3 regions of the Shewanella marisflavi genome follow, and region 1 is predicted to be linked to each of the others. Evidence: predicted binding sites of a transcription regulator. Region 1 holds the regulator's gene; each other region holds the start of a gene.

Region 1 (4,287 bases):
ATGCGCACATAACAGTCGGCTCGCCCTTCTGCCACCAGGCAGCTCTTTAGTGCTGCGCCCCCCAAAACCACGAGTTCGCAGTGTTTAGGATGATGGAATAACTTCAGCACTGAATGAGGATCTTGACGGCGACTCACCGCCAAGCGCAGACAGGGTTCATCGTCAGTGGTGAGCTGTTTACTGGCGATACGTACCTCACCCTTACTGCTACGTTTGTAGGCACCCAGGCCCGCCACCGCATAATAGACCACGTCCGTCATGGGCACATAAACGATCCCCATGATAGGGCGGTTATGCTCAACCAGGGCGATGATCACCGAGAAGTCGCCGCTGCCGGCAATAAATTCACCGGTACCATCCAAGGGATCGACCAACCAGTAGCGTTGCCAGTCGGCGCGCTCAGAGAAAGGAATATCAGCATCTTCTTCGGATAAAACGGGGATATCAGGCGTTAGGCGCTCAAGCTGTGAAGAGATGATTTTATGCGCCGCGATATCGGCAGAGGTCACAGGGGTATTGTCAGACTTTACCTCTCGCTCGAAGCTTCCGTCGAGGTAGATAGTCTTAATCGCCTCTCCCGCCTCGATGGCAATACTTATCGCCTGCTCAATATACTCTTCTGGCTTCATCACAACTCCAACAGCCTACATCTGGCAATGCCTATTTATCGTTTAGATTAACTACTTTAGTTTTAGATGTTTCTGCGCCAAAAACAAGGCGCTAACGCTTCTAGACTCGGAAAAGTCGTCTTCTAATAACAGCTCAGACCACTGACTCAAGGGCCAACGCACCACTTCTATCGGTTCTGGCTCATCACCTTGCAGTCGACTCTCATACAGATCTTCGGCTACGAAGATCTGCATCTTGCTGGCAAAATAGCCTGGCGCCAGACTTAGCTCCATCAGATGGGTCAACTTATGGGCGCCAAAGCCTATCTCTTCTTGCAGCTCTCGATTGGCCGCCTCGGCGTGACTCTCACCTGGATCAACCAAGCCCTTAGGGAAGCCAAGCTCATAGCTATGGGTTCCCGCCGCGTACTCGCGCCCTAAAAGGAGGTCTTTACCATGCACAGGCACCACCATGACGGCGCCACGGGCATTGCCTTTCATGCGCTCATACTGACGCTCAACCTGATTCGAAAATTTTAAATGCACCTGCTCAATCTGAAATAGACGGCTTTGTGCAACAACTTCGGCATGTAGGATCTGCGGCTTTTTGTCCGGCATGAAACTTCCTGATAAAAATGGCGTTTGCTTAACCACTCAATCTTACTATGATGTGCCTAATCCACAACTCTCACCAAGGAATTTTTTTCACACCTTTATGTTTCCCTGGAATAAGATAGATACTGTGCTGCTTGATATGGATGGCACCCTGCTGGATCTGCATTTCGATAATCACTTCTGGCTCAGCCTGGTTCCTCAAGCCTTGTGCCAAGAGAAACAGATCCCCTTATCTGAGGCGCAGCAACTGGTCGAAACCGCCTATGCCAAGGTATTTGGCACCTTAGAATGGTATTGTCTGGAATATTGGCAGCAAGAGCTTGGCCTAGATATTCTTGCCCTGCACCACACTCTGGTAGACAGAATCCAACTGCGCCAAGACAGCATGCCCTTTCTCTCGGCACTTGCCAGGCGCAACAAGCAGCGTATCTTAGTCACCAACGCACACCCACAAAGCTTGTCATTAAAGCTCAAACATACCGAGCTGGCTTCCGGGTTAGATCATATGCTCTCAAGCCACCACACTGGTTACCCCAAAGAGCATCCCCAGTTTTGGCTTAGCCTATTTGAGCGCTTCTCCCTAGATCCAAGCCGTTGCCTGTTTATCGACGATAGCGAACCCATCTTGCAGGCTGCCAGAACCGCAGGAGTTGGCTATCAACTCGGCATCAAGAATCCCGACAGCCAAAAGCCACACAAAACCTTTACCGATTTTCCCGCCATCGATGATTATCATCAGCTGTTGATCTCCCTTGAGAAAACGATTACTGGCTAAATATTCGTGGGGTTAACTCGCTAACCATTTGAGCTGATTGATAGAAAAACTGGTTAATACTTGCACTGTATAAAATACTGTATATACTGACAGGTACTGTATGGAAAGACAGGATTAATCATGAGACCCTTAACACCAAGACAAGCCGAGATTTTAGAGCTAATAAAACGCAATATTGCAGACACGGGCATGCCACCAACCCGTGCCGAAATTGCGCGCCGATTAGGCTTTAAGAGCGCGAATGCCGCCGAAGAGCACCTTAAGGCACTGGCCAAAAAAGGTTGCATCGAGATCATGCCGGGCACCTCTCGCGGCATTAAGCTGACTCAAGAGGAAGAGCCTGAAGATCTCGGTTTACCTCTGATTGGCCAGGTAGCAGCCGGTGAGCCGATTCTGGCACAGGAACATGTTGAACAGCACTACCAGGTTGACCCGAGCATGTTTCGCCCAAGTGCAGACTTTCTGTTGCGTGTAAGGGGCGACAGTATGAAAGATATCGGCATCCTTGAGGGCGACCTGCTAGCGGTACATAAGGTCGAACAAGCAAGAAACGGACAGATAGTCGTTGCTCGCGTAGAGGATGATGTGACGGTCAAGCGCTTCGAGAAGCGTGGCAGCACAGTTTATCTACATGCAGAAAATGAAGAATACTCACCTATCGTTGTTGACCTGACGACTCAGAGCCTGAGTATAGAAGGTTTAGCCGTCGGCGTGATTCGTAATGGAGACTGGCAATGAATAATCTCATGGGCATGGCACCTCGTCATCCGGGGCTTTGGATCGATCTCGACAGTTCGCTTAAAAGCGGCAGCAAGAACACTATTTCAACGGTTTCCAGTTCGACTCAGGGCAAGCAAGAGTTACAGAGTCTTACACCTGAACTGGCGAGACTCAGCCAGCAAGGGCAATGGGTCGTGCTGATCAGCCCACCCAATATTGGCTATAAGCAGATGCTGGCCGACGGCGGCGTGCGGATGGATCGCATCTTGCTGGTACACACCAAAGATGAAGTTGAAGCACTTTGGGCTATGGAGAAGGCTCTCACAAGTGGTACATCCAGTGCAGTGATCAGCTGGACACAATCATTGGATGCACGGGACAATCGCCGCTTGCAGATCGTCGCAAAAAACACCCGCGCCTTAGGGGTGGTTATCGAAGATGCGAACAGTCACTTACCTGCCAACCCTTTTAGCCAAGAGGATCTTGGTACCAAGGCCGCCAATCAGTTTACCTCTCTTCACTGATCATCCTTGCCAATTCTTTCCATACTAACGCCCCGAAAGGGGCGTTTTTGTATCTGTTTTATTTAGCAAAATAAAATAAAAGTGATCTTGATCAATATTTAAACAGCCATTAAGTTAGTAGTAGATATCAACGATTATTTGTTATGTCGAACAATTTGGTTGTCGGCTTGAGCGGCGAATAAATCTGCACCACATCGCCCTAAGAGCTGAAATTCGTCTGATATATTCAGCCGTAAGTGCAAGCGTGGTTACCACCAGCAAAACAAAAGATTCACCACCGACGCACTTTGAAGTCATCGTTGCTTTTTTGGGAACTGAAGAGTTTGCATAGAGCCGAGACATACTGTGTGGCTCTTCTTTGTAGTTGCCTTCGCAATTGACAGAGGAGAAGTCTAGTGAAGCAAGTGTTGTGTTGTTTGCTGGCGTTGCTAATTACGCCCACCATACTCGCAGCCGATATGCCCCTTAACATGACATCAGGGGTCACAGAGATCAGTAATCAGGTGTTTAGCCTGCATATGACGATTCTCTATATCTGCTGTGCCATAGGCCTGGTCGTCTTTGGGGTGATGATCTATTCCATCATCAACCACAGACGCTCAAAGGGTGCCGTTGCGGCAAACTTTCATGAGAGCACCAAGGTTGAGATCGCCTGGACCATTGTCCCTTTCGTGATCTTAATCGTGATGGCCATCCCGGCAACCAAGACACTTATCGCCATGGAAGACCCCAGTAATGCGGACCTCACCATTAAGGTTACTGGCTCTCAATGGAAGTGGCATTACAGCTACTTTGATCATGACATTGCCTATTTCAGCCTATTGTCGACACCAAGAGACCAAATAGAGGGCAAAGAAGCCAAAGGCGAGCACTACCTTCTTGAAGTCGACAAACCGTTAGTCCTCCCGGTTAACCGTAAAGTTCGTTTCTTGATGACTTCAGAGGATGTAATTCATTCTTGGTGGGTCCCCGCCTTTGCGGTGAAAAAAGACGCCAACCCCGGCTTTATCAACGAGGCCTGGACCCGCATCGACAAACCCGGCAT
Region 2 (4,287 bases), 1.4 Mb from region 1:
CACAACGCGCCTTATGATCTTGTAGTAGCTGTTGACGCGACGCTTCTCCCTGTATCAGTAGCGGGCTTTTAAGCTTGGGCCGAACCAGATCGGCCACTTTCTCCATCTGCCAGTAGGAGGCAAATAGCACTAGGGTCGCCATTTCACCATCGATCAGGGTCAGGATCTGCTCGGCCAACTCATCTGTGTAGCGATCGTCTGTGGGTTCAGTGCGCATCTTAGGCAGATAGAGGGTGGCGTTCTGTTGGAAGTCGAACGGGCTGTCCATGGCCAGGTATCGACTGCCATCATTGACGGACAAGCCAACCTGATGGGTAAAGTGATTAAAGTTGTTCAATGCCCTTAATGTCGCGCTGCAAAGCACGACACCGGCAGCCTTTTCCCACAGCAGGGATTCCAGCATGAAGCCGACTTCGATAGGGGATACATTGAACAGGTAGTCGCTCTGCTTGCCGACAATATGTTCTACCCAACGCGCCATAGGGGCGCCTTTGCTATTGTCCTCCTTGGCCATCATCTTCCAGAGCTTTTGCAGGTTTTCCAGACGTTGAAGCATAAATCCGGTTTCGCTCAGCAGCTGCTCAGCCTGATGCTTGGGTAGCTCGCCATCTTTAATGGCTTCGCTAAGCAGTGCCAACATCTTGTTAAATTGCTTAAGCGCCCCATTTGAGGCAGTAGCCAGGTTTTCCGCCTGTATGGTTAAAGCCTGAGGCAATTTGCCGTGCTCAAACCGAATACGACGTTCGGGGTTATCAAACCCGGCCGTTTGACCATCACAATATTGGGCGACGCTGGAGAGTAGGCTGGTGAGCTCATTGATGTGATCAAGCATTGCCTGAGCTGGCGCTATGATATGGTTGCTCTTGAGCTGATTTTGCAGTTTAGCGCTAGTTTTACCGACCTTTTCAAGCCAATCGATAGCGCCTCTCAAGGTTGCTTGGGCGCTAGAAAAGTCCCTGGCGACCACTGGTAAGTGATGCGCCTCGTCAATGACATAGTAGAGATCTTCTGGGTCAGGCAGTATCACGCCGCCCCCCAGTTCAAGATCGGCAAACAGCAAACTGTGGTTGGCGATCAATACATCCCAGGTGTCGATATCTTCTCGGGCCTTATGAAAAGGACACTGTCTGTGGCTAGCCAGTTGTCGGTGGCAGCTGTGCTTGTCACAGGCTATCTGTTGCCACAGGTGATCTGGCAATGCTTGGGTGAGGGTGTCTCGCTCGCCATTCCAGCGACCCTCATGGAAATCTTTCAGCAAGCTTTGCAATAGTTCTACTTGACTGTGATCCGGTTTGGTTTGCCACATCGCCATCTGAGTGCCGTCATCGCCGCCGATCAGCATCTCCAATTTGGCCAGACAAACATAACGCTGTCGTCCCTTGACGAGACCAAAACTAAAATTGAGCCCAGATTGCTGTAAAAAGAAGGGCAGATCCTTGTTAAGCAGCTGTTCTTGCAGGGCAACCGTGGCGGTAGCGATACAGACTTTCTTTTTACTGGCAAGCGCCAGGGGGATGGTTCCCAGAATATAGGCTAAGGATTTACCTATACCTGTGCCAGCCTCCACGACTATGATCCGTCTGTGCTTGTCATATTCTCCTGCAAGCGTCTTTGAGATCTCGGCAACGATATAGTTTTGTTCCCGGCGTGACCTAAAGTTAGGTAAGGCCGCGGCGATATCTTTGTAAATGGTACGGATCTGGGTTTTAACGTCTGCAGATAACATGAAGGCATAGTGCTGGACAAATAATGCTGTACATAATAACAGTGATTACATAGCCTAAGAAGCATTGATGTGATGATTTGGCGACTTATTTACAGTTACCTAATCTAAAGATATGAAATAAATGGAAATAGTTTAATTTGCGCGACGCTAATTCGCTGCTTGTCAGCATAAAAGGACGAATACTCACTCGTCATCATTTTGCTAACGAGCTGCATTATTATCTTAGAACTCCTCAAGGTCCTGTGCGGGTCATCGTTCCCCATGGTGAGCGTATCTGCTTTTGCCGCACACAAGATCTCGCAGCGCTTGGTACAGCACTGCAAGATACTGGGGTAAGGCAAGAATCGCTGGTATTGAAAACTTTCGATGATGAGCCAGTAAGTGCGCTTTATTTTTCCTCTAACCAAAGTTTCCGACACCTTAGCCGCACCGCGACGGATAAAGGTGTGGCGTTGTTCGAATCGGAACTGCGCGCCGAGCAGCGTTATTTGATTGAACGTTATATCGCCCTCGATGTGGAATTTGTGGGGCAATGGCAAGCAACAGAGCAGGGGATACCGACACTGTTGGCTGACAGGGGGCGGAGAAGTGATGCCAAGGTTTCCATGTCAGTCGTCTCCTTAGATTTTGAATGCTCTGTGGAGGGGCAACTATATAGCGTCGGCTTATTTGGTCAGTCGGCCAGTGGAGAGCGTTTTCAACAAGTCATCATGGTGGGCGAGGCGGGACAAGCCGGAGCTGACTATCTCGAGATGGTTGAGGATGAGCGCGCGCTAATTTTGCTTCTGCTGCAATGGTTTAAAGAGCAGGATCCCGACATCATCATTGGCTGGGCGGTAGTGACCTTTGACCTTGCACTTCTCTATCGCCGGGCAAAATTGCTTGGGATAGATCTCACCCTGGGACGTTGCGGCGCGCGCTTATCCTGGCGAGTCGAAAATAAATTTAGGCCGGAAACCTTGGTGCTGCCAGGGCGTGTGGTGCTCGATGGTATCGATTGGTTAAAAGCCGCATTTTATCAATTTGATAGCTTTAGCCTGGAGAACGTAGCACGTGAGCTGCTGGGGGAAGGTAAAGCGATTCACAACGTCAGTCAGCGCGCCCAGGAGATCACCAGTCTGTTCCTTCACGATAAAGTGGCGCTGGCACATTACAATATTACCGATTGTCGCCTTGTGTGGGAGATCTTTGAAAAAACCTCTCTGTTAGCCTTTGCGTTAGAGCGCTCACGCCTGACCGGACTGGAGCTTGGGCGGGTGGGTGCATCGGTTGCAGCCTTTAATAACCTTTATTTACCCCATCTCCATCGAGCCGGTTATGTGGCGCCAAGCGCGCCGGTAAGTGATGGCATTGAGAGTCCGGGTGGCTATGTGATGGACTCAAAACCCGGCCTTTACCAACACATATTGGTATTGGACTTTAAGAGCCTTTACCCATCAATTATTAGAACCTTTTTAATCGACCCCAAAGGCTTGATTGAAGGGCTTAAACAAGGTCAAGACACAGTTCCTGGCTTTCTGGGGGCCGAGTTTAGTCGTCGGGAGCCGATCTTACCTGAGCTGATCGCCAGCTTGTCGGCGAAACGGGAGTTAGCCAAACAAGAGGCGAATGGTCCCTTGTCTCAAGCGATTAAGATCATCATGAACTCTCTTTACGGGGTGCTTGGGTCTCGCGGATGTGTGTTTCATGATGCCAGACTGGCAAGCTCGATCACCTTGCGTGGTCACGAGATCATGAAACAGACAAAGCAATGGATTGAAGAGCAAGGGTTAACGGTTATCTATGGCGATACGGATTCAACTTTTGTACATCTGGCTGAGCCTGAACGAGTGGGCGATATTGACGTCTTTGCTCGCAAGCTGGTTGACAGCATTAACCAGAAGTGGCGAGCCAAGTTAAAGCAAGAATATCAATTAGAATGTTATTTAGAACTCGAATATGAGCGCCATTTTGAGCAGTTTTTCATGCCAACGTTGCGGGGCTCAACCTTAGGGTCTAAGAAGCGTTATGTGGGCGCCTATCGAACATCGGAGCAAGAGCTTAAGTTAGTCTTTAAGGGTATGGAGCAGGTCAGGAGTGACTGGAGTCCATTAGCGCGAGAAATTCAGGCCGAGATTTACTATCGACTGTTTGCCAAACTGGATGTGGTGGCGTATCTCAAACGGATCATTAGCGAGTTACAGCAAGGGATGTTGGATGACAAACTCATTTTCTCAAAACGTTTGCGTAGGGATATTGTCGACTATACTGCTAAATCATCACCTCATGTGAAGGCCGCGACAATATGGTGCGAGCGTAGTGGGGAAAAGGAGCACGGCAAGCGTGGCGCTAAGATCAGTTATCTGATGACACAAAATGGCGCTGAACCCGTGCAGTATCGTGTCGGAAAAATCGATTATCAGTACTATTTGGATAAACAAATAGCACCTATTTCTGATCCTATACTTTCAATTTTAAACACTAGTTTCAATAATCTTGTGGACAAGCAAATGACGTTAATTTAGTTGTTTTCACGTTGAGTAGATAGTGTGTACTTGTTAACAATTAGTATGAAGTCTGAG
Region 3 (4,287 bases), 2.1 Mb from region 1:
GAATGGCAATATAGTTACCTGAGAAAAGTGCATCTAAGCCTTCGACGCCGGTAATGGAGGCCTTAGGGGTAACCAACCAGAACTTAGTTTCATCTTTAAGGAAAGGGGTAGAGCGATAGTCCATCAAGAGATCGACATAAACCCCTTGCAGCTGATCGTCAATACTGATGTCGACCACCTTACCTACGGTTAAGCCTTGGTATCTGACTAATGTCTTGCCAACATCTATCCCCGACGCACTGGGAAAATGGATACGCACTTCGACACCGGATTCTCGAATACTCTTAATACCGAGCCAAGCCCCAAGTGCTAGCGCAATTAACGGCAGCAACCAGATGGGAGAGAAGAGCTTTTTCTTAACGACTTTTGGTGTTTCAATTTGTGTCATCTTTCGATTCCAATCGGTCCCAGAGTAAACGTGTATCTAATACTTTTGCGGCAAGTTGTGTGAGCAAAATGACTAAGGCAAAGGCGGTGGCCGCTGGCGCGGGTTTGGCATCCCATATCTGTCCCATATTGATCAGCGCTGCGGTAATGGAGATCACAAATAGATCTAACATAGACCAGCGGCCTATCCATTCGATTATATGAAAGCCGGTCATCAGTGTCTTTTTCGAGATAGGCAAGCGGTAACTGATGGCGGTCAAATATAGTGCCAGGCCAAAGATTTTTAGCATGGGGACTAAGATACTGGCGGTAAAAAGAATAATGGCAATCGGTAAGAGATCCAGATGCACCAGATGGCTGATCCCGCTCAAAATGGTGTCCTGTCGTACCTGCCCCTGACTGGTCATAATCGTGATGGGGTAGAGGTTGGCCGGAAATAATAAGATGGCAGCGGTGATCAATAAGGCCCAACTTTTTTGCACGCTGGTGCGATCCCTACTTTGCACGGGTTGGCCACAGCGTGGGCAGGTGCCCTGTTCTACATGACATAAAAATTTGCAGGTTGGGCAGTTAGTTAACCCCAGTGCTTCGCCCTGTGCTGACTGTACTTGCTTACTCATCCAGTACACTCCACATATGTTCTATGTCATATTCGCGCTGCATGAAAATAACCATAATAAACAGCATGGTAAAGCTGAAGGTACCTATGCCGAAGTAGAGATCCGTGTAATCTGAAAGCTGAAAAACCGATATGAAGATACTGATCATGTAGATCTCTAACATAGAAAGCTGTGCCAGAAGACTGTGTTGTTTGAGCAACTTCTTATAGATGGCGCGAAAGAAGGGGGTTTTCAATCGATACTTGATGATAAGTATCTGACTCAGTATGGATAATATTAGCAGTCCTGGTGCAATGACCGCCGCGACCAATACTGCTATGCCCACGACCCAATAGCCTTGCGACGCGACCGACATGGCGCCGCCAGTGATGGTGGTGGTACGAATACTACCGAGAAAATGCATCTCGAGCACAGGGAAAAAATTGGCGGGAAAATAGAGGATCAACGCCGTAATACAAAGGGCTAGCATGCCGTTGATGGAACAGTAGGGAGTATCATATAGATTGGTATGACAGCGGGGGCACAGAGCCCTTACGCCCGTAGGCAAAGCGCGCTTTCTTACGACGAGATCGCAAGCGCGGCAAAGCACAATACTCTTGTCTAACACCTCTGTTTTCATACTTATATTCGGGCGTTTCCTGTTTGCTATGGTCATCTATTAACGAGCAATTTCTTGATATAGACCAGTAATCTACTGCCTATAAGATATTACTATAGCCAATCTATTGAAATCCTTATTAAGGATACCCCTTAAACTGGAGCCAATAGTGCAGCAGATTCTATCAGATAAAGTTTGATACTTGCATAAGAAGTTGTATTTATGAGATTCTACAACTGTATATAAAAACAGTGTGAGGGTGATATGGCAGTTATAACGAAATTTGTCGTAGTCAGAGAAGGGGTGGAGAAGATGACATTCACATCTAAGAAGGAGGCCGATGCCTACGATAAGATGCTCGATATTGCAGATAATCTTCTTCCTTTTATCGAGCAAGTTGATTTAGGCTTAGACGAAAATGCAATCGAGCAGCTATGTTTCTACATGGCAGAAAATAAAGATCAGTTAATGGGCCTGTTAAAAGGCGGCGCGACCACTAAGACCGCACCCGCGAAGAAACCGGCGAAAAAAGCTGAAGCAAAAACTTAATATAGTTAGGAAAATAGTATGACTGCACCTTGTTATTCGACACTCTCCCGTCAAGTTGACGCCTTATTCGCCGGGGAAGATAACCTTATCGCGGCGTTAGCGAACTTCTCAGCGCTGCTTAATGAGCACCTTGAGGATATCAATTGGGTGGGATTTTATCTGCTTCAAGGTGAGCAACTGATCCTGGGGCCTTTTCAAGGCAAAGTAGCCTGTACGCGCATTCCTATGGGGAAGGGGGTGTGTGGCACTGCTGCTCAAACAGATAGCACCCAACGCGTTGCCGATGTGCATAGTTTCGAAGGGCACATTGCTTGTGATTCGGCAAGTAATTCAGAAATTGTAATTCCGCTGCGCCGTGATGGAGAGGTCATTGGCGTGTTAGATATTGATAGTCCATCCTTCTCCCGTTTCGATGAGAAAGATCAATTGGGGCTGGAGTCCTGCGTAAAAAGCCTAGAAAAGGCTTTATTTGCTTAAACTACAACCAATTTTGCACAATTGATGGTCGCTTTCATCTCGCGCACCTTTATAATAGGCCGCTTGATGAATGCAAAATCACACGCTTTTACATTTCATTAGTTGAAATGAATACTTGGCGTTTGTTTAATGTAATTGATAAGGTATGTTGGATTGTGCGGTCGAGGGCTGAAATGCCTTAATTAACGACCCGATGTCTAACCAATATGAACGACACGCCGACCCACGCCATAACGTGACAAGGTGATAGTCCCTTTTAAACTGTGGAAGTAATGATGGAATCAACAGAAAAGTTGACCGACACCAACGCAATTCTTGCGTATTTATATGAAACATTTCCTTTATGCTTTATCGCTGAAGGTGAAACTAAGCCTCTAAAAATAGGATTGTTTCAAGACTTGGCTGAAAGGTTAGCTGATGATTCTAAAGTCAGTAAAACGCAATTAAGAATCGCCTTGCGCCGTTACACCAGTAGCTGGCGTTATCTTAAAGGCGTTAAAGCTGGGGCGCAGCGTGTCGATCTTGACGGTAATGAGTGTGGCGAGCTGGAGCAAGAGCATATTGATCATGCTCAGGCTACACTGAAAGAAAGTCAGGAGAAGGCCAAGGCTAAGCGTGCAGCGAAAGCCGCTGCGGAGAAGACTGACAAGCCAGGCCCTAAGGCAGAAAAGAAGGCCTTTAAAAAGCCATTACCTAAGCGCAGCAAGCCTGCTCCTAAGGTGACTAAGCCGCAAGTTGAGGCGCAAAATTTAAGTCCTGCCGTACTCACCGAGTTGAAACCAAATCAACGCGTGAGTGTCAAATTAGGTAAATCGCCTGTCGCAGGCGTTATTCTGGACATCAAGAAAGAAGATGTTCAAGTGCAGTTAGATTCGGGATTGACGGTAAAAGTACCTGTAGAACATATCCTGCTATAACTGTTCATCGTATAAAGGAGTAACTTGTTGATGCGAAAACTCACTCTGGCAGCATCCATTGCCAGCATATTTGTAGGATTCTCGGCTTGGGCACTGACGCCCAGTATTCCATCTAGCGAGTTGCCCTCTTTAACACAAGAGCCGCAACATAAAGTGGCAAGCAAGCGAGTGACAGGCCTGTTCACTCGCGCCCATTATCACAGATTCGATCTGGATGATGCCTTTTCACAGCAGGTGTTCGAGCGCTATCTTAAGCAGCTCGATTACCGTCGCAATGTCCTGCTTCAAAGCGATATCGACAGTTTCAAACAGTATTCAAATCAGTTCGATGATATGCTGAAGAGCGGTGATTTAGCGCCGGCCTATAAGATGTTCGATCTGGTGCAGCAGCGTCGTTACGATCGTTTCGCCTATGCGTTATCCCTGCTGGATAAGGAGATGGACTTTAATCTCCCTGGTGATAGTTACCAGTACGACAGAGATGAAGCCGCCTGGCCGAAAGATGAGGCTGAAATTAACGAACTGTGGCGTCAACGTGTTAAATACGATGCCTTGAACCTTAAACTGACCGGTAAGAACTGGGATGAGATCGTTGAGGTACTTGAGAAGCGTTATAACAATGCCATCAAGCGTCTGAGTCAGACCAAGAGTGAAGATGTATTCCAGGGTGTGATGAACGCCTTCTCTCGTAGCGTCGAGCCACACACCAGTTACCTGTCACCTCGCAACGCCGAACGTT

What was found. The regulator LexA, encoded in region 1, represses DNA repair genes until DNA is damaged. The targets are predictions, from matches to a motif close to TACTGTATNNNNATACAGTA.
Region 2: a site for LexA is predicted at 1,751-1,770, ahead of dinG (ATP-dependent DNA helicase DinG). Genes of this name have one in related genera too.
Region 3: a site for LexA is predicted at 1,840-1,859, ahead of CFF01_RS10400 (YebG family protein). Genes of this name have one in related genera too.

The regions. Positions count from the first base shown of each region.
Region 1 covers NZ_CP022272.1:124,787-129,073, reverse strand. Annotated here, with positions in the region: gene cysQ (3'(2'),5'-bisphosphate nucleotidase CysQ) at 1-629, opposite strand, end outside; gene nudE (ADP compounds hydrolase NudE) at 681-1,226, opposite strand; gene yrfG (GMP/IMP nucleotidase) at 1,324-1,998, shown strand; gene lexA (transcriptional repressor LexA) at 2,119-2,736, shown strand; gene CFF01_RS00585 (cell division inhibitor SulA) at 2,733-3,242, shown strand; gene coxB (cytochrome c oxidase subunit II) at 3,638-4,287, shown strand, end outside.
Region 2 covers NZ_CP022272.1:1,567,278-1,571,564, forward strand. Annotated here, with positions in the region: gene dinG (ATP-dependent DNA helicase DinG) at 1-1,726, opposite strand, end outside; gene CFF01_RS06895 (DNA polymerase II) at 1,864-4,230, shown strand.
Region 3 covers NZ_CP022272.1:2,376,992-2,381,278, reverse strand. Annotated here, with positions in the region: gene CFF01_RS10415 (MlaD family protein) at 1-388, opposite strand, end outside; gene CFF01_RS10410 (paraquat-inducible protein A) at 375-1,007, opposite strand; gene CFF01_RS10405 (paraquat-inducible protein A) at 1,000-1,626, opposite strand; gene CFF01_RS10400 (YebG family protein) at 1,870-2,154, shown strand; gene CFF01_RS10395 (GAF domain-containing protein) at 2,173-2,631, shown strand; gene proQ (RNA chaperone ProQ) at 2,907-3,548, shown strand; gene prc (carboxy terminal-processing peptidase) at 3,579-4,287, shown strand, end outside.